DNA from 4 places in the Halomonas sp. KM-1 genome. Region 3 is predicted to be linked to each of the others. Evidence: predicted binding sites of a transcription regulator. Region 3 holds the regulator's gene; each other region holds the start of a gene.
What was found. Region 3 encodes sigma-54, which starts transcription at its own class of promoters, with help from an activator protein. Its sites were predicted from a motif close to TGGCACNNNNNTTGCTNT; they were not measured.
Positions count from the first base shown of each region.

Region 1 (4,585 bases), on a different contig from region 3:
AGATGTTCGATGGCTCCTCCATCCATGGCTGGAAGGGCATCAACGAGTCGGACATGATTCTGCGCCCGGAAGACGGCACCGCCTTCCTCGACCCGTTCACCGAAGATTCCACCCTGGTAGTGCGCTGCGACATCATCGAGCCGGCCACCATGCAGGGCTACGAGCGCGACCCGCGCTCCATCGCCAAGCGCGCCGAGGCCTACCTGCAGTCCACCGGCCTGGGCGACACCGCCTTCTTCGGCCCCGAGCCCGAGTTCTTCATCTTCGATGAGGTTCATTGGAAGGCCGACATCGAAGGCGCCATGTACAAGATCACCTCCGAAGAGGGTGCCTGGTCTACCGATCGCCAGCTCGAAGGCGGCAACCTGGGCCACCGTCCGCGGGTCAAGGGCGGCTACTTCCCGGTGCCCCCGGTCGACAGCTTCCATGACATCCGTGGCGCCATGTGCAACACCCTGGAAGCCATTGGCCAGACCGTCGAGGTGCATCACCACGAGGTGTCCAACGCCGGCCAGAACGAGATCGGCGTGAAGTTCAACACCCTGGTGAAGAAGGCCGACGAAGTCCAGGAAATGAAGTACGTGATCCACAACGTGGCCCACGCCTACGGCAAGACCGCCACCTTCATGCCCAAGCCGCTGGTCGGCGACAACGGCAGCGGCATGCACGTGCACCAGTCGTTCTGGAAGGACGGTCAGAACCAGTTCGCCGGCGACCAGTACGCTGGCCTGTCCGAAATGGCGCTCTACTACATCGGCGGCATCATCAAGCACGCCCGTGCCCTGAACGCCTTCACCAACGCTTCGACTAACTCCTACAAGCGTCTGGTGCCGGGCTTCGAGGCGCCGGTCATGCTGGCCTACAGCGCCCGTAACCGCTCTGCCTCCATCCGTATCCCGTACACCGCGAGCCCCAAGGGCAAGCGCATCGAGGCCCGTTTCCCGGACCCGACCGCCAACCCCTACCTGGCCTTCGCCGCCATGCTGATGGCCGGTATCGATGGCATCAAGAACAAGATCCACCCCGGCGACGCCATGGACAAGAACCTCTATGACCTGCCGCCGGAAGAGGGCAAGAAGGTGCCGACCGTGGCTCACAGCCTGGATCAGGCCCTGGAAGCCCTGGACAAGGATCGCGCCTTCCTCACCGAAGGTGGCGTGTTCACCGATGACATGATCGATGCCTACATCGAGCTGAAGATGGAAGACGTCGAGCGTATCCGCATGACTACGCATCCGATCGAGTTCGACATGTACTACAGCTGCTAAGCAGCCGCCGCGTCCGGTGGCACTGCCGCCGGCCCGCCGCGAAAGGCCCCGCTTTGCGGGGCCTTTTTTGTATACTAGGCGAACGTTTCGTCACACGTGCCCAGCAAGGGGGATCGACCCATGCTCAAGCTGATCGTGCCGTGCCTGCTGGGAGTGCTGGTGGCGCATTCGGTGCAGGCCACGACCATCTATCGCACCACCGATGCCCAGGGCAACGTGATCTTCACCGACGATCCCAATCGCGGGGGCGAGCCGGTCCAACTGGCGCCGTTGACCGTGATCCCTGCGCGTAGCGAAGGGCGGCAGGCCGAGCCGCCGCGGGTCGAGGGAACTGCCCCGCGGGCGAGTCAGTCGCCGGGCCAGCCGTTCATGCCCTACGACACCTTCCGTATTCGCTCGCCGGAGCACGGGGGCGACCTTCCCGGCAGCTACGCCGGCAACCTGCAGGTCGAGCTGGCCATCGTGCCGGCGCTGCGCCCCGACCACCGCGTGAGGCTGCTCGTCGACGGGCAGGTGAGCCAGACCGCCATGCATACCAGTGCCTTCATGCTGACCAACCTGCCCCGCGGCGAGTACGTGTTGCAGGCCGAGTTGCTCGATGCCCAAGGGCAGATACGCCACCGTACGGCACCGGTCTCGCTCTACGTGCAGCGCTCCAACGCCACGCTGCCTCAGGGTGGCGGCGGCTGAGCGCCTTCTGCTGCATCGCTCGTCCAAAGGGCCGCCACGATGTCATCGCCAGTAGAGTTGCCCCGATATAGGTAGGATGTCGCACCATGATGGGTGGGGCGTGCGCTTTCTTCGCTGGCGCTTTTCGTCTGCTCGCACCATTATGGTGCATAGGTGGGTGCAGCATCCGCCCCGAAACGGCGCTATATCGCCCTTGTGAGGGTTGGCGCGCTTCTTGCTTGCTTCTTGTGTAGGGGCAGGTAAAGCCGAGGGGAGATGCCGCTGCGGCGACGAGCAGGGCATGCGCCATGACGATGCAAGCAGCCCCCTTCATTCTGCGAGAAAAGGTCGAAAATGTATCGACGCCTGATGGAACATCTCACCACGGCGGTGCTGCTGCTGGACGATGAGCTGCAGTTGAGCTGGATGAATCCGGCGGCTGAGGCCTTGCTGGCGGTCAGCCTGGGGCGGGTCAAGGGGCACAGCCTGGCGGCACTGCTGGTCGAAGACGACGGCATGGGCGAGGTGCTGGCCAAGGCGCGGGACGACCAGCATCCCTTTACCCAGCGCGAAGTGCGTCTGGCGCTGCTGGGCGGCACCGTGGTGACCATCGACTACACGGTCACGCCGCTCTCTGCGGCCGAGCTGCTGGTGGAAATGGAGCCGCGCGACCGCTTGCTGCGGATTTCCCGTGAGGAAGCCCTGCTCAACCGTCAGGAGGCGATCAAGGTGCTGTCGCGTGGGCTGGCCCACGAGGTGAAGAACCCGCTGGGCGGCATCCGTGGCGCCGCTCAACTGCTGGAGCGTGACCTCGACGACCCCGCCCTGCGGGAGTTCACTCATATCATCGTCGAGGAGGTCGACCGTCTGCGCGACCTGGTCGACAGCATGCTGGGACCGAACAAGCTGCTGCGTCACGAGCCGCTGAACGTGCACAAGGTGCTGGAGCGGGTGCGTACGCTGCTTTCCGCCGAGACGCCGGGGGTGAGAATCGAGCGCGACTACGACCCCAGCCTGCCGGACTTTCCCGGTGACGAGGCGCAGATGATCCAGGCGGTGCTCAACGTGGCGCGCAACGCGGTGGAAGCGATGACCGAAGCCGGTACCGAAGCGCCTAGCCTGCTGCTGCGTACCCGTGCCCGTCGCCAGTTCACCCTGGGCGCCGAGCGTCATCGCCTGGTCTGCGAGGTGGCCTTGATCGACAACGGCCCCGGTGTTCCCGAAGCCCTGCAGGAAACCCTTTTCTACCCCATGGTATCGGGGCGTGCCGACGGCAGTGGACTGGGACTGTCCATTGCCCAGGGCATTCTGCATCAGCATCAAGGACTGATCGAATGCGAGTCCCGCCCCGGTCATACCGAGTTTCGTCTGCTTATTCCACTGGAGAAGCGCCATGACTGATGTCGCACGTGTCGCGGTGGTCGACGACGACCGCGCCATTCGCTGGGTGCTGGAGCGCGCCCTGGCTCAGCCCGACCTCGAGGTCGAGTGCATCGACCGGGCCGATATGGCGCTCAGCCGTCTTCTCGACGATCCCCCCGACGTGCTGGTCACCGACATCCGCATGCCGGGTATCGACGGCCTGGACCTGATGTCGCGGGTTCGCGAGGTGCATCCCGATCTGCCGGTCATCGTCATGACGGCCCATTCCGACCTCGACAGTGCCGTGGCCTCCTACCAGGGAGGTGCTTTCGAATACCTGCCCAAGCCCTTCGACGTCGACGAGGCGCTGGCTCTGGTACGCCGTGCCGTGGCCCATGCCCGCGAGCGCAAGCGGCCGGTGAGCGTACCCGAAGGGCTCTCCGCCGAGATCATCGGCGAGGCGCCGGCCATGCAGGAGGTGTTTCGCGCCATCGGCCGTCTGTCGCACTCGCACATCACCGTACTGATCAACGGCGAGTCGGGCACCGGCAAGGAGCGGGTGGCGCGCGCCCTGCATCAGCACAGCCCGCGCGCGGCCCACCCGTTCATCGCCCTGAACATGGCGGCCATCCCGCGGGATCTGATCGAGTCCGAGCTGTTCGGTCACGAGAAGGGGGCCTTCACCGGCGCCACCGCGCAGCGCCAGGGACGCTTCGAGCAGGCCAACGGCGGCACGCTATTCCTCGACGAGATCGGCGACATGCCGGCCGAGACCCAGACGCGGCTGCTGCGGGTGCTGGCCGACGGCGAATTCTACCGTGTCGGCGGTCATACCCCGGTCAAGGTCGACGTGCGCATCATTGCCGCCACGCACCAGAACCTGGAGGCGCTGGTGGAGGACGGTCGCTTTCGCGAGGATCTCTTCCATCGCCTCAACGTGATTCGTGTCCATCTGCCCAAGCTCGCCGAACGGCGCGAGGACATTCCCCGACTGGCGCGGCACTTCCTGGCCGAGGCGGCCAAGGAGCTCGCCACTGACGTCAAGGTGCTGACCAAGGATGCCGAGACCCACCTGACCCGGCTGCCGTGGCCAGGCAACGTGCGACAGTTGGAGAATACCTGCCGCTGGCTGACGGTAATGGCCTCGGGGCGTGAGATCCTGGTCGAGGACCTGCCGCCGGAGCTGCGCCAAGGAGAGGGCGGCGAGGCGCCCAGCGGCGACTGGCGTGCCGCCTTCCGCGACTGGGCCGACCGCGCCCTGGCCGCCGGCCACACCCATCTGCTGG
Region 1 covers NZ_BAEU01000044.1:891-5,475, forward strand. Annotated here, with positions in the region: gene glnA (glutamate--ammonia ligase) at 1-1,268, shown strand, start outside; gene B8115_RS03645 (DUF4124 domain-containing protein) at 1,389-1,958, shown strand; gene glnL (nitrogen regulation protein NR(II)) at 2,292-3,338, shown strand; gene ntrC (nitrogen regulation protein NR(I)) at 3,331-4,585, shown strand, end outside.
Region 1: the regulator sigma-54 is predicted to act here: its motif matches at 2,162-2,179, upstream of glnL (nitrogen regulation protein NR(II)).

Region 2 (4,585 bases), on a different contig from region 3:
GCGTGCACAGGTCTTGTTCACCGCCAGGGCCACGTTCTCGTAGACGGTGAGCCAGGGCAGCAGCGAGTGGTTCTGGAACACCACGCTGCGGTCGGGCCCCGGTGAGTTGACCTCCTTGCCGTCGAGGATCACCGCGCCGGAAGTGGATTCGGTGAGCCCGGCGACGATGTTGAGCAGGGTCGACTTGCCGCAGCCGGAGTGTCCGATGATGGAGATGTACTCGCCGCGGTCCACGGTCAGATCGATGCCCTTGAGCACTTGGCTCTCCACGCCCTTGGCATGGAAGGTCATGTCGACGTTTTCGATACTCAGATAGCGGTTGCTCATGTTCTTGCTCCTCAGCCTTGGGCGGTGCCGCGGGTCACCCGATTGCCGATGAAGGCGACCATGCGATCGAGGACGAAGCCGACGATGCCGACGTAGACCAGTGCCAGGATGATGTCGCTGATCATCGAGGCGTTCCAGGCGTCCCAGATGAAGAAGCCGATACCCACGCCGCCGATCAACATCTCGGCGGCGACGATGGCCAGCCATGACAGGCCGACGCCGATGCGCAGTCCCGAGAAGATGTAGGGCGCGGCGGCGGGCAGCATGATGCGGGTGAAATACTCCATGCCGTTGAGGCGCAGCACCCGGGCCACGTTGCGGTAGTCCTCGGGGATGTTACGAATGCCCACCGAGGTGTTGATGATGATCGGCCAGATGGCGGTGATGAAGATCACGAAGATCGCCGAGGGAGTGCTGTCCTGGAAGCCGGCCAGCGAGATCGGCAGCCAGGCCAGCGGCGGCACGGTGCGCAGCACCTGGAACACCGGGTCGAGGCCGCGCATGGCCCAGGTCGATTGCCCCACCAGCACGCCAAGGGCGATACCTGCCACTACGGCCAGGGAGTAGCCGTAGGCCACCCGCTCGAGGCTGGCCAGTATCTGCCAGGCCATGCCCACGTCGTTGCCGCCGTGGTTGTAGAACGGATTGACGATCAGCTCCCAGGTATCGCGCAGCACCTGGGAGGGAGGCGGCAGCACGGCACCGGGGGAGGAGCAGAGCAGCTCCCACAGAATGCCGAGCAGGGCGATGATCACCACTGGTGGCAGCACCCGCTGAACCAGCACTTGCTGAATGGCGGCGAAGTCGGGAGCCCAACGGAACGAGACCGCCTTGGCCAGGGTATTGCTGCGTTGCATGCTACTCATGACGATATCTCCTTCTCGTGCGAGATCAGGCGAGGCGCTTGATCTCGAGGCTGTCGAGATAGGCCTGGGGATCTTCTGGGTCGAAGGTCTTGCCGTCGAAGAAGGTCTCCACACCGCGGGAGGTGGAATCGGGAATGTCGGCGGAGTCGATACCGAGGGCGGCAGCTGCCTCGCGCCACAGGTCCTCACGGTTGACCTGCTCGATCAGCGCCTGGCTGTCGAAGTCCTGGGGCAGGTAGCCCCAGCGCTTGTTCTCGGTGAGGAACCACAGGTCATGGCTCTTGAAGGGATAAGAGGCCTGGTTTTTCCAGTAGCGCATCATCTGTGGATGGTCTTCGATCACGCGGCCGGTGCCGTAGTCGAAGTTGCCTTGGATGCGGTCGATCAGATCGGCATAGGGGGCATGGATCCAGCGACGGCGCGAGCAGATCTGGGCCATCTCCTCGTGGTTGGCCGGGTCCTCGCACCACATCTGCGCCTCCATGATCGCCTTCAGCAGCGCCATGGCAGCGTTGGGGTTGGCCTCGACGTAATCGCTTCTCAGGGCGAAGGCTTTTTCGGGGTGATCGTTCCAGATCTCGCCGGTGGTATTGGCGGTGTAGCCGATGCCTTGATTGATCAACTGGTGGTTCCACGGCTCGCAGACGCAGAAGGTGTCCATGCTGCCGACGCGCATATTGGCCACCATCTGGGCGGGGGGAATGGTAATCGTCGAGACATCGCGGTTGGGATCGATGCCGCCGGCCGCCATCCAGTAGCGGATCCACATGTCGTGGGTGCCACCGGGGAAGGTCATGGCAGCACTCGCTTCGTCGCCGCCGGCGCGCTTTTCGGCGAGTGCCTGGCCGAACTCTCGTGTGTCGAGTTGCACTTCGAGATCGGCATAGTCGCGCCCGACCGAGATGCACTGGCCGTTGAGGTTGAGGCGCGCCAGGACGCTCATCGGCACCGGCCGGTTGTTGGGGGTGATAGCGCCGGCGCTCATCAGATAGGGCATCGGGGTGAGGATATGGGCGCCGTCGATGCCGTTGCGCTGGGAGCCCAGCACCAGGTTGTCGCGGGTGGTGCCCCAGGAGGACTGCTTGAGTACCTCGACGTCGGTCATGCCGTGGGCAGCGAAGAAGCCCTTTTCCACTGCCACGAACAGCGGTGCGGCATCGGTCAGGGCGATGAAGCCGAGCTTGGCCGAAGTGGTTTCAGGCCGTCCGCTGGCCACGGCCCAGCTCAACGGCAGGCTGCTGAGCAGAGCGGTACCGCCCACGACGCCAGCGGTCTGCTGCAGAAAACGGCGGCGGTCGAGTACGGGGTTGCCCTTGTTGGTCTTGTTCATGGGTATGGCTCCCAATAAGAAGTGTCTGGCCAAATAAAACGGCGCCTGCCCCGATTCGCATGACGATGTCACGGGAACCTGGGCAGACGCCGTTGTCTGGTCCTGGTGCTGCATGGAAGCGCTGAACCGTCGTTGACTCAGCGGACGGTTAGACTTTGCAGCTTGGATGCCATTGCGCCTTGTTATCGATTTATTTCTTTTAAAACAATTCGTTGATATTTTGTTTGTGATACCTATCAAGGGCCGTGTCCGGCTCGCAGGCGCCGCGAAGGTGCGCTCGGGTTGTGCGATGCACCATTGCCGCCTGTGCCATTTTCAGTGCTCGATTCCGGTTTCCGCCGTTGGCTGAAGGATGTCGGCCAGCCCCAATACGGTTTGCGCGATCTCGGCCATGCTCTTGCTCTGGTCCATGGCCATCTTGCGCAGGAAGGCGTAGGCCTGTTCCTCGCTCATCTTCTGGTGGGACATGATCAGGCCCTTGGCGCGTTCGATCAGCTTGCGCTCACGCAGCGCCCGGCGCGTGTCCTCCAGCTCGTCGCTCAAGGCCTGCAGGCGCCCGGCCTGGGCGCGCATCAGCTCCACCAGCGAGCGATTGAGCGAGGAGCCCACTACCCGGGCGGTCACCTCGCCCAGCTCCTGGCTGGCGCTGCCATCGAGCAGTTCCACCAGTTGCTGACACACGCTCGGCAAGCCATCGTTCAACTGCCGGGTCAGCTCATCCCGGTGGGTCAGGCTGCGCCGCGCATCCAGGGTTCGCGTCAGGCAAAGGCTGGTCAGCTCGCCGATCATGAAGGTCTCGACCCGCTGCATGGCATCGATCCGCCAAGTGGTCAGTTCGTACCAGGTCTCGCCCAGGGTGTTGGCGCTCTCCGGCAGCGCCATATCGCCGCAGGCCATCTCCCGCAGCTGCTGAATGCCGGCCAGGGTGCGGCCGGGCATCTCCAGCTGCCACTGTTCGCGTACCGCCTCGCTGGTGAATTCGAGACAGGTGTCGAAGCAGCGCTGCTGGGCGTCGATCAGGTGCAGCAGCAGCTGACGATGCGCATCGTCGAAGGTGCCGGAGGTGAAGCCGGCGGCACCGCAGGCACGCTCCTGGCCGGCCAGCTCCTTGCCCTGCATCAGATGAAAAACGGCGACCAGCGCCAGGGTGATGTCGGGGTCGCCGGCGGTATCGGCGGCTTCGAACACCACCGAGAGCAGGGCGCTGATGAGCTGATTGTACGATTGGGTTGCCGCATCGGGGCCGGTGCCGAGTGCGGCGATGTCGCGGCGCAGCGCGTCCAGGCCTTCGAGAGCGTGCCAGACGAAGGCAACCCGCTTGAGCAGCCTAGCAGTGGTGGCGGGGCGACCGGCGGTCTCGCCCAGCGCCTCCAGGCGGGAGCGCAGGGCGCGCTCGGTGGCCAGGCACTCCTCTATGCGCTCCTGACGATGCTCGGCGAAGCGCTGTCCGTCGGAGGCCAGATAGACGTTCGAAGCGCCGCGTTCCTTTTGCAGCGCGTGGATGAAACGACTGACGTCGCCGACGATGTCGCAGGCGGCGGTAAGGTGTTCGAGATCGTCGATTTCGCAGCGCTTGGCTGCCAGCAGCAGGCGTTCGGCGGGTGTCATGGCTCACCTCGTTCATACGCAATGGCCGCCGCCCCGAGGGCGGCGGCCAGATTGGGCAAGCGTTGCGGCAGCGGGTGCCGCTGTGCTTGCGATCAGCGCAGCGACAGCGCGCCGGCGCCGGTATCCTCGCCCACGGCCTGGCGATAGGCTTCGGCTTCCTCGGCTTCCGTTTCGTCGCTGAAGCGCACCAGCAGAGCGCAGGAGGCCAGTACCAGCACGATCAGGCCGAGGTAGAACAGGCCCTGCTGATAGGTGATGGCTTCGCTGCGGAAGAGGAAGGCGGCAGCCACGGCGCCGACGTTGCCACCGGCCCCGACGATGCCGGCCACCGCACCCAGGGCCTTCTTGTTGATGAAGGGCACCACGCCGTAGGTGGCGCCTTCGGCCATCTGCACGAACAGGCTGAACACCAGCATGATGCCGATGGCATAAGAGAGCACGTGCATCTGCGAGA
Region 2 covers NZ_BAEU01000149.1:31,312-35,896, reverse strand. Annotated here, with positions in the region: gene B8115_RS19075 (nitrate ABC transporter ATP-binding protein) at 1-327, opposite strand, end outside; gene ntrB (nitrate ABC transporter permease) at 339-1,193, opposite strand; gene B8115_RS19065 (CmpA/NrtA family ABC transporter substrate-binding protein) at 1,219-2,523, opposite strand; gene B8115_RS19060 (nitrate regulatory protein) at 2,839-4,131, opposite strand; gene B8115_RS19055 (NarK family nitrate/nitrite MFS transporter) at 4,224-4,585, opposite strand, start outside.
Region 2: the regulator sigma-54 is predicted to act here: its motif matches at 2,678-2,695, upstream of B8115_RS19065 (CmpA/NrtA family ABC transporter substrate-binding protein).

Region 3 (4,585 bases):
CACGCTTCGATTTCGAAGGCCGCGCTCATCAGCGGCTGGAGAGCCCGCGCCTGGTACACACCCCCCACGACGACGTGACACGTGCCGTCACGCCGCTGGCGCACCTGATCGACCGCGAAGGACGACAGTGGGTGGCGAACAGCCAGGAGGGGCGGCTCGGCCCGGGCGGCAACCCGCTGACCTTGACCGGCGACGCACGGCTCTTCGCCCCCGAGGAGCGCTGGCAACTCGATACCGAGGTGCTGCACTACGACGCCAATGTCGGACACGCCTGGAGCGATACGCCGGCGCTGCTGCAGCAACCGCCGCAGCACATGCGCGGCGAACGCTTCGACGTCTGGATCCATGACAACCGGGCACGATTGACCGACAATGTGCGCGGCTATCATCCCCCGGAAGGCGCTCAGCCGGGACAGGCCGACCCCGTCACCCTGGAGGAACTCACGCCATGAAGCGACGCAAGCTTCCAACGCCACGCATGCTGCTCACCCTGGCATTGATCGGCCTGGCATGGAGCCCTGCCGCGAGCATGGCCCAACAGCGCGACGCCGACCAGCCCATCCATATCGAGGCCGACCGGCTCGATCTCGACGATGTCGCCGGCACGGCGGTCTACACCGGCGACGTGGACATTCGCCAGGGCACCATGCGTATCACCGGCGACCGCGTCGAGCTCCGGCGCAACGCGGCCGGAGAGTTGTCACGCGCCACGGCCCGCGGCGAGCGCGCCTACCTAGAACAGCAGCCCGACCCCGATCAGCCCGTGGTCCGCGGCTGGGGACGTACCGTCATCTATCACGCGGCCGAACGCCGCGTCGAACTGATCGACCGCGCCGAACTGCACCAGGGGGGGGACACCTTCGATGGGGGCTATCTCGAGTACTTCCTCGACCGTCGCGTGGTTCAGGCCCGCGCCGAGAGCGAAGGCGTCGAAGGACGCCAGCGTATCCGCATGACCCTGCAACCGGAGCGCTGAGATGGCGATGAAGACCCTGCACGCCCGTCACCTGGCGAAAAGCTACAAGCGCCGGCGCGTGGTGCACGACATCAGTCTCTCCATCGAACAGGGCTGCGTTGTGGGGCTGCTCGGCCCCAACGGTGCCGGCAAGACCACCTCGTTCTACATGATCGTGGGGCTGGTCAAGGCCGATGCCGGCAACGTCTGCATCGACGATCTCGACCTCTCCAAGAGCGCCATGCACGAGCGCGCCAAGGCGGGCATCGGCTATCTGCCTCAGGAAGCTTCGATCTTCCGCAAGCTCTCGGTGGCCGACAACATCATGGCAATCCTGGAAACACGCAAGGACCTGGATCGTCAGGGGCGTCAGCAGCGCCTGGAGCAGCTGCTGGAGGACTTTCACGTCACCCACATCCGCGACAACCTGGGCATGAGCCTGTCCGGGGGTGAGCGGCGGCGAGTGGAAATCGCCCGGGCGCTGGCCACCGAGCCGGCCTTCATTCTGCTGGACGAGCCCTTTGCCGGGGTCGACCCGATCTCGGTGGGCGAGATCAAGGGCATCATCCGCCAGCTGAAGGCCCGCGACATCGGCGTGCTGATCACCGATCACAACGTTCGCGAGACGCTGGATATCTGCGATTCGGCCTACATTGTCGGCGACGGCCAGATCATCGCGGAAGGTGACGCCGAAGCCATCCTGGCCAACCGACGCGTGCGCGAAGTCTATCTCGGTGAAGACTTCCGCCTTTAGTGCGCCATGTCCATAGCGCATTCCGCTCTGACAAGCAAGAACCTGATCTTAAATTAAAACCTTCTAACAGGCATGAATATTGCCGATGGCATGCTTATTGCAGCCTTGAGCTCTTGCAAGTGATCCTCGGCCAGTCTAGGGTAGAGTCTTTCCGGCAAATGAGCCCATTATTCTCATGGCCATGAAAGCATCATTGCAACTGCGAGTCGGCACTCAGCTGACCATGACACCACAGCTACAGCAGGCCATCGCGCTGCTGCAGCTCTCCACCCTGGACTTGCGCCAGGAGATCCAGCAAGCTCTCGAGTCCAATCCCATGCTGGAGCTCGACGACGGCTTCGGCGAACAGGCCGTCAGCGACCCCCAGAGCGACGACTGGGCCAGCGAAATTCCCGGTGAGCTCTCCACCGACAGCGACTGGACGGATACCTATCCCGATCATGGCAGCGGCACCGCCGGCGCCACCGGTGAAGGCCCCGACTTCGAACGCCAGGCCTCTGGGCAGACGCTGGCCGGCCACCTGATGTGGCAGTTGGCGATGATCGATGTGAACGAGCGTCAGCGCCAGATTGCCGAGAGCCTGATCGATGCCGTGGACGGCACCGGCTACCTGACCCAGCCGCTGGAAGAGATCCGCGACGGCCTGCGGCGCCAGGGCCTCGAGGGGTTGCCCACCCGCGAGGTCGAGCAGGTGCTGCTGCGCCTGCAGCAGTTCGAACCCACCGGTGTCTTCGCCCGGGATCTACGCGAATGCCTGATGCTGCAGCTCGCCACCCTGCCTGACGACACTCCCCTGCTGCCCCAGGCACGCCGCCTGGTGCGCCAGTTTCTCGAGGCCTTGGCCGCCGACGACCGCCGCCTGCTCAAGCGCCGCCTGAGCCTGGACGACGAGGCCCTCGACGACGCCATTGCTCTGGTACGCTCCCTGAACCCCCGCCCCGGCAGCGACTATGCCGAGGTCGGCAGCAACTACATCACCCCCGACCTGGTCGCCTATCACGACGAGTCCGGCTGGCGCGTGGAGCTCAATGCCGAAGCGCTGCCACGGCTGCGCATCCAGCCCGACTACGTCGCCCTGGTGCGGCGCGCCGACAAGAGCCAGGACAACCAGTTTCTCAAGGACCACCTTCAGGAAGCTCGCTGGCTGATGAAGAGCCTGGCCAGCCGTAACGACACCCTGCTGCGGGTGGGGCGCGAGATCATGGCCCGCCAGATCGACTTCCTGGAGCAGGGCGAGGAGGCGATGAAGCCCCTGGTGCTGGCCGACATCGCCCAGGCCGTGGAGATGCACGAGTCGACCATATCGCGGGTGACGACGCAGAAGTTCATCCACACGCCGCGCGGCGTATTCGAACTGAAGTATTTCTTCTCCAGCCATGTCGGCGGCAACGGCGAGGGAGACGCTCACTCCAGCACCGCGATTCGCGCCCGCATTCGCAAGCTGATCGCCGACGAGCCACCGCGCAAGCCGCTCTCGGACAGCCGCCTGGTGGAGCTGCTGGCCGACGACGGCATTCAGGTGGCGCGCCGCACCGTGGCCAAGTATCGTGAAGCGCTGGGGATACCCTCCTCGAGCGAACGCAAGCGCTTTCGTTGAAGTCGAAACGCAGCGTTGACAGCGGACAAGAGCGTCGTTCGGAGGGGTTTGCAAGGAGGCAAAAAGGGTTACAATCAAACCACCACTCGAAGGACGAAGGAGCTTGTCATGCAAGTCAACATCACCGGCCATCATGTTGAACTGACCAATTCCCTGCGTGACTACGTGAGCGAGAAGCTTAGCCGCGTCCAACGGCACTACGACAACATCACCAACGTCCAGGTCACCCTGTCCATCGAGAAGGAGCGCCAACAGGCCGCCTGCACGCTGCATGCCGCCGGTGCCGACCTGCATGCCGAAGCCTCCGACCCGGACATGTACGCCGCCATTGATGCGCTGACCGACAAGCTCGACCGCCAATTGGTCAAGCACAAGGAAAAGGCCCAGGCCCGCGCCCAGGGCGCCGGCATTCGCTGAGTTGCCATGACACTGGAAACCATACTGCCCCCTGAACGCGCGCTGTTCGACGTTCCCGGGGGCAGCAAGAAGAGGGTGCTGGAGTTTTTCAGCACCTTCATTGCGCAGAACACCCCGAGCCTCGATAGCCAGGAGGTCTTCGGCCGATTGATCGGCCGTGAGCGACTGGGCAGCACCGGCATCGGCAATGGCGTCGCCATTCCGCATGCGCGAAGCCCGCACTGCCACAGCCCAGTCGCCGCCTTCCTCAAGCTGGCCGAGCCCATCGATTTCGACGCCATCGACGGCGAACCGGTCGACTTGGTCTTCGTGCTGCTGGTACCCGAGGAGGCCGACGATACGCATCTGTCGCTGCTGAGCCAGGTAGCCGGCGTGATGAACGATGCCGAGACCCGTTCACGGCTGCGCAAGTGCGAAAGCCAGCGCGAACTTCACGAGCGTCTGATCGACGCCATCCGACGACAGTCTTCGGCCTGACCGCTACCCCTTGCCGCTCGGCCAGCCCCTGATCAGGAGAAACGTAATGCAGCTTGTGATCATCAGCGGCCGCTCAGGCTCCGGCAAGTCGATCGCACTGCAGGCGCTCGAAGACATCGGCTACTACGCCATCGACAACCTTCCGGCGATGCTGCTCGGCTCGCTGGTCGACGAGCTGCGCGGCTCACCCACGGCACAGCAGTGCATCGCCGTAAGCATCGATGCGCGCAATCTTCCTCACGCGCTGGAACGGTTCCCCAGGCTGCTGGAGGAGCTGCGCGCCAAGCAGGTCGACTGTCAGATCGTCTACCTCACCACCGATGCGCGGATCCTGATCGAGCGCTACTCCGCCACCCGGCGCCGGCACCCGCTGACCCGAGACAGG
Region 3 covers NZ_BAEU01000141.1:62,566-67,150, forward strand. Annotated here, with positions in the region: gene lptC (LPS export ABC transporter periplasmic protein LptC) at 1-452, shown strand, start outside; gene lptA (lipopolysaccharide transport periplasmic protein LptA) at 449-976, shown strand; gene lptB (LPS export ABC transporter ATP-binding protein) at 984-1,709, shown strand; gene B8115_RS17740 (RNA polymerase factor sigma-54) at 1,885-3,306, shown strand; gene hpf (ribosome hibernation-promoting factor, HPF/YfiA family) at 3,415-3,723, shown strand; gene ptsN (PTS IIA-like nitrogen regulatory protein PtsN) at 3,730-4,200, shown strand; gene rapZ (RNase adapter RapZ) at 4,247-4,585, shown strand, end outside.

Region 4 (4,585 bases), on a different contig from region 3:
AGGCGAAAGGGGTCGAGCAGAATCCAGAACGCATTGTCGAACGCATCCAGCATGAGCACCTCATGTCAAAGCCCGTGCACGCGACGAGCCGCCCGAAACCCCGGGCGGCTCGTCGCATGCAGGCATCTCAGTTGAACTCGGTGCCGAAGCGCTCGTTCAGCATGTCGCGCAGGTAGTCGAGAACTTCCGGTGAGGCGGCATCCATCGAAGCCTTGATCTGCCCCAGGTCGTCACCCCACATGATCTCGTAGCCCTCGAGGATGTTGGCACTGGCCTCCTGGAACTCCGGGTCGTTGACCATGGCCTCGACCCCCGCCTGCAGGGCCGCCATCGCCTCGTCGGGGATATCGCCATGTACCCAGACGGTACCGCGGGTGTTCTGCACCAGCGGCACGGTGACCTTGAAGGCCTCCCAGATGGTGCCGGAAGGCATCTCGCCGTGGATTTGCTCGTAGAGCTCAGGGGCGGTGATCATGTCCGGTACGGCAGGGTCGCGCTGCGGATTGCCCTCGCCATCGATGAAGCCGATGGCGTAGAGCGGCATGGCCATCCCCTCGTCCACCAGCGGCTGTACGCTGTTGAGATAGGCCGGCGTGCTCTGAGTGTTGATCATCAGTTCGCCACGCTCGAAGGCAATGCGCGTATCGCCGCGGCCGCCGTAGCCGGGTACCGCGCGGTAATTCAGCTCGAACATCTCCAGCGCTACCAGCGACTCGAGCAGACCCACGGGATCGGTGATGCCCTTGGTCAGCCGGCCTTGCGCCTCGAGCAGGTCGGCCGGGTCGTCGATGCCTGCCTGGGTGGAGATGGCCGTCACGTGCCCCATGGGCGCGGCTACCACCGGCTCCAGCGCGTCGAGGTCGAGCCTGAGCCCCTGTAAGCCGAGGAAGGCGCGCAGGTTCAGGTGGCCCGAGGCGGTCATCAGAGTGAGACCGTCATGGTCGACCCGCTCGGCGAATTCGTTACTGCCCAGCAGACCGCCGGCACCGGTGACGTTCTCGGATACGATGGTGGGGCTGCCGGGGATATGACGGCCCAGATGCTGACTGATCAGCCGGCCGAAGGTATCCGTCCCGCCACCCGGCGAGAAAGGAATGATCATGCGAATGGTCTGACCGGCGTAGTAGTCGTCGGCGTGGGCGGCAGGAAGCATGACGCTGGCGCCAAGGACCAGGCCGGTCGCGATGGCGGCGATCTTGTTATAGGTTGTGCGGGGCATGGGTAGCTCCAAGGTCGAAACGGAACGGAAGGCGTTACTCACCCAAACCACTATAGACAGTGTTCCCCGTCACGACCTCGTGACATCGAGCTCAATCGGCCCGGCGCTCGATCCTGAGCCCATGCCGCTTGAGCTTGCGCACCACGCTGGGCTGGCTGATCCCCAGCCGCTCGGCGATGGCATAGGTGCTGGGGAGCGACCGGCACAGCGCCTCAAGCACCTCGCGTTCGACCCGGGCCAGATAGGCGGAGAGTCCTTCGTTCTCGGTCAGCTCGGCCGGCTGCGTCGTCTCTGCGTGTGAAGACGTCGGCGTCACGGATGAAACGTAGCCCCGTGTCGGCGAATGGATCGAATCGTCCGGGCTCGACAGCCAGGCGCGCTCAAGCCAGTTTTCCAGCTCTCTGACGTTGCCCGGCCAGTCGCCCCCCATCAGCTCCGGCCACACGCTGCCGTGCAGCAGCTTACGCTGGCCATAGCGCTGATTGAGGCGTTCGAGACATGCCTCGGCCAGCGCCGGGATGTCTTCGCGGCGCTCACGCAGCGGCGGGATGGTGACCGGAATGACGTTGACGCGATAGTAGAGGTCGAGGCGAAAGCCACCGCTTTCCACGCGCCTGGCCAGATCCTGATTGGTCGCCACCACCAGACGAAAATCGACCCGCCGCGGCCGGGTATCGCCCAGGCGCAGCACGCTGCCGTCCTGGATCACCTTGAGCAGCTTGGTCTGCATGGGCAGCGGCAGCTCGCCGATTTCGTCGAGGAACAGGGTACCGCCCTCGGCCTGCTCCAACAGCCCCGCCTTGCCCTGGCGCGCCGCCCCGCTGAAGGCGCCGGGCTGATAGCCGAACATCTCCGACTCGAACAGGTTCTCGGGAATCGCCCCGCAGTTGACCTCGATGAACGGCCCCTGCCGCCGCCGGCTCCAGCGATGCAGCTGCTTGGCAAAGGCGCTCTTGCCGACCCCCGATTCGCCGAGCAGCAGCACCGTGGCATCCGAAGGCGCCACGCGCTTGAGCAGCAGCGCCAGCTCCCGCATCACGTCGCTGCGCACCTCCAGGCTGCCCATCGCCTCGTCCAGTTGGCCATCCTCGTGACCAGCACCGGCCCCACTGCGCTTGAGGTGTTCGCTGAAACGCTTCTGCAGTAGCGCATATTCGTCCTGCAGCAGCTGCAGATCGGTCAGGTCCCGGGAGCGGCTGACGATGCGCTCGAGCCTGCCATCGACATGCACCGGGTGCGCCTCGGCGATCACTCGCCGGCCGGTTCCCGTCACCTGCATCAGCTGTACCGGCCTGCCGGTGCGGATCACCTCCAGGCTGATGGAGGGCCGGAGTACGCCCTGCGCCTCCAGCTGCTGCACCGTGCTGCCGACCAGTTGCTCCCGCGGCAGGCCGTAAACCGCCGCCGCGCCAGGGCTGACGTCGAGTACCCGCCCGTCGCCGTCGACGATGAAGAAGTGGTCGTTGGCCGTCTCGACGATGGTACTCACCACCGCGCGGTCGATGTCGCTCATCAGGATACCCAGCCGATGCATGAATGAATCAAGGATGCATTATTGCATCACCGCAGCGCCACTGACGATTCGAATTTGCATCACATGCCCTGACAGGCCCCGTGACAGCGCGAGCTCCGGCTGGCACGAAACCTGCTAGACCTGATGAGTGAGGGATGACACTTCCAACCATCAGGAGCCCAGCATGGCCGATTTCAACCAGCCGCTTGGCGGCAACGAGATGCCCCGCTTCGGCGGCCCCGCCACCATGATGCGCCTGCCCACCCAGCCCAGTGCCGCAGGGCTGGACGTCGCCTTCATCGGCGTACCGCTGGACATCGCCACCTCGAATCGCCCCGGCACGCGTTTGGGGCCGCGCCAGATCCGCGACGAGTCGCGCATGCTGCGTCCCTACAACATGGCCACCCGTGCCGCGCCCTTCGACAGCCTGCAGGTGGCCGACATCGGCGACGTGCCGATCAACACCTTTCACCTGCCCAAGACCGTGGACATCATCAGCGCCTTCTATGACGAGGTGCTCTCCCACGGCTGCATCCCGCTGACCCTGGGCGGCGATCATCTCATCACCCTGCCGATCCTGCGCGCCATCGCCAAGAAGCACGGCCCGGTGGGGCTGATCCACATCGACGCCCACGCCGACGTCAACGAGCACATGTTCGGCGAGCCCATCGCCCACGGCACGCCGTTTCGCCGCGCCCAGGAAGAGGGCCTGCTGGCCCACGGCAAGGTGGTGCAGATCGGCCTGCGCGGCACCGGCTACGCCGCCGAGGACTTCGACTGGTGTCGCCAGCAGGGCTTCCGCGTGGTCACCGCCGAAGAGTGCTGGTACCGCTCGCTGGCGCCGCTGATGGAAGAGGTTCGCAGGCAGATGGGCGATACCCCGGTCTACGTCACTTTCGACATCGACGGCCTCGACCCTTCGGTCGCCCCCGGCACCGGCACCGTCGAGATGGGCGGCCTGACCTCGGCCCAGGGGCTGGAGATCGTGCGCGGCGCGACCGGACTCAACATCGTCGGTGGCGATCTGGTCGAGGTCTCACCGCCCTACGACCCCAGCGGCAACACGGCGCTGATGGGCGCCACCCTGCTCTACGAAATGCTGTGCGTACTGCCCGGCGTGAAGCGTCGCGACTGATACAAGAGCGTCGAGACTGACCCAACAACGACCGACGCCTACAACGACAACCCACACAACGACAAACATAGGGATACCCGTATGTCCTCTACCGACACGACACACCGAACCCGCACCGAGGAAACCCCCTTCGAGCGCAACAATCTGCTCAAATTCCTGATTCCCTCAGCGCTTGGGGTCGGTCTGTTTCTGATCCCCTTCCAGATCGGCGACACCATCAACATCGGCATGGGCTTCATGGCGGACGGCCTCAAGGCGCTGCTCGACGGCGCCCTGCCGGCCATTGCCGTCATCGTGCTGGTGCTCTCCGTGCTGGCCACCACCTGGATCAAGCTCACCCATCCACGCTGGGCCGAGAAAGGTGTGATGCGCGATATGTTCCATGTCGGCCCGGTGTGGTTCGGCATGCGCATCCTGGGGGCGGCCTTCGCCCTGATGACGTTCTTCCAGTTCGGGCCGGAGTTCGTCACTGCCTCGTTCACCGGCGGCGTGATGCTCAACGACCTGGCGCCGGTGCTGCTGACCTTCTTCTTCTTCGCCGCCCTGCTGCTGCCGTTCCTGGTCGAATTCGGTTTCATGGAGTTCATCGGCAGCCTGGTACGCAAGCCGTTCCGGGTGATCTTCAACCTGCCCGGCCGCAGTGCCATTGATGCCACCGCCTCGTGGATGGGCTCCGGCACCGTGGGCGTGCTGATCACCACCCAGCAGTACGAGAAGG
Region 4 covers NZ_BAEU01000124.1:23,718-28,302, reverse strand. Annotated here, with positions in the region: gene B8115_RS14075 (tripartite tricarboxylate transporter permease) at 1-53, opposite strand, end outside; gene B8115_RS14070 (tripartite tricarboxylate transporter substrate binding protein) at 128-1,219, opposite strand; gene B8115_RS14065 (sigma-54-dependent Fis family transcriptional regulator) at 1,311-2,732, opposite strand; gene speB (agmatinase) at 2,917-3,867, shown strand; gene B8115_RS14055 (YjiH family protein) at 3,949-4,585, shown strand, end outside.
Region 4: the regulator sigma-54 is predicted to act here: its motif matches at 2,854-2,871, upstream of speB (agmatinase).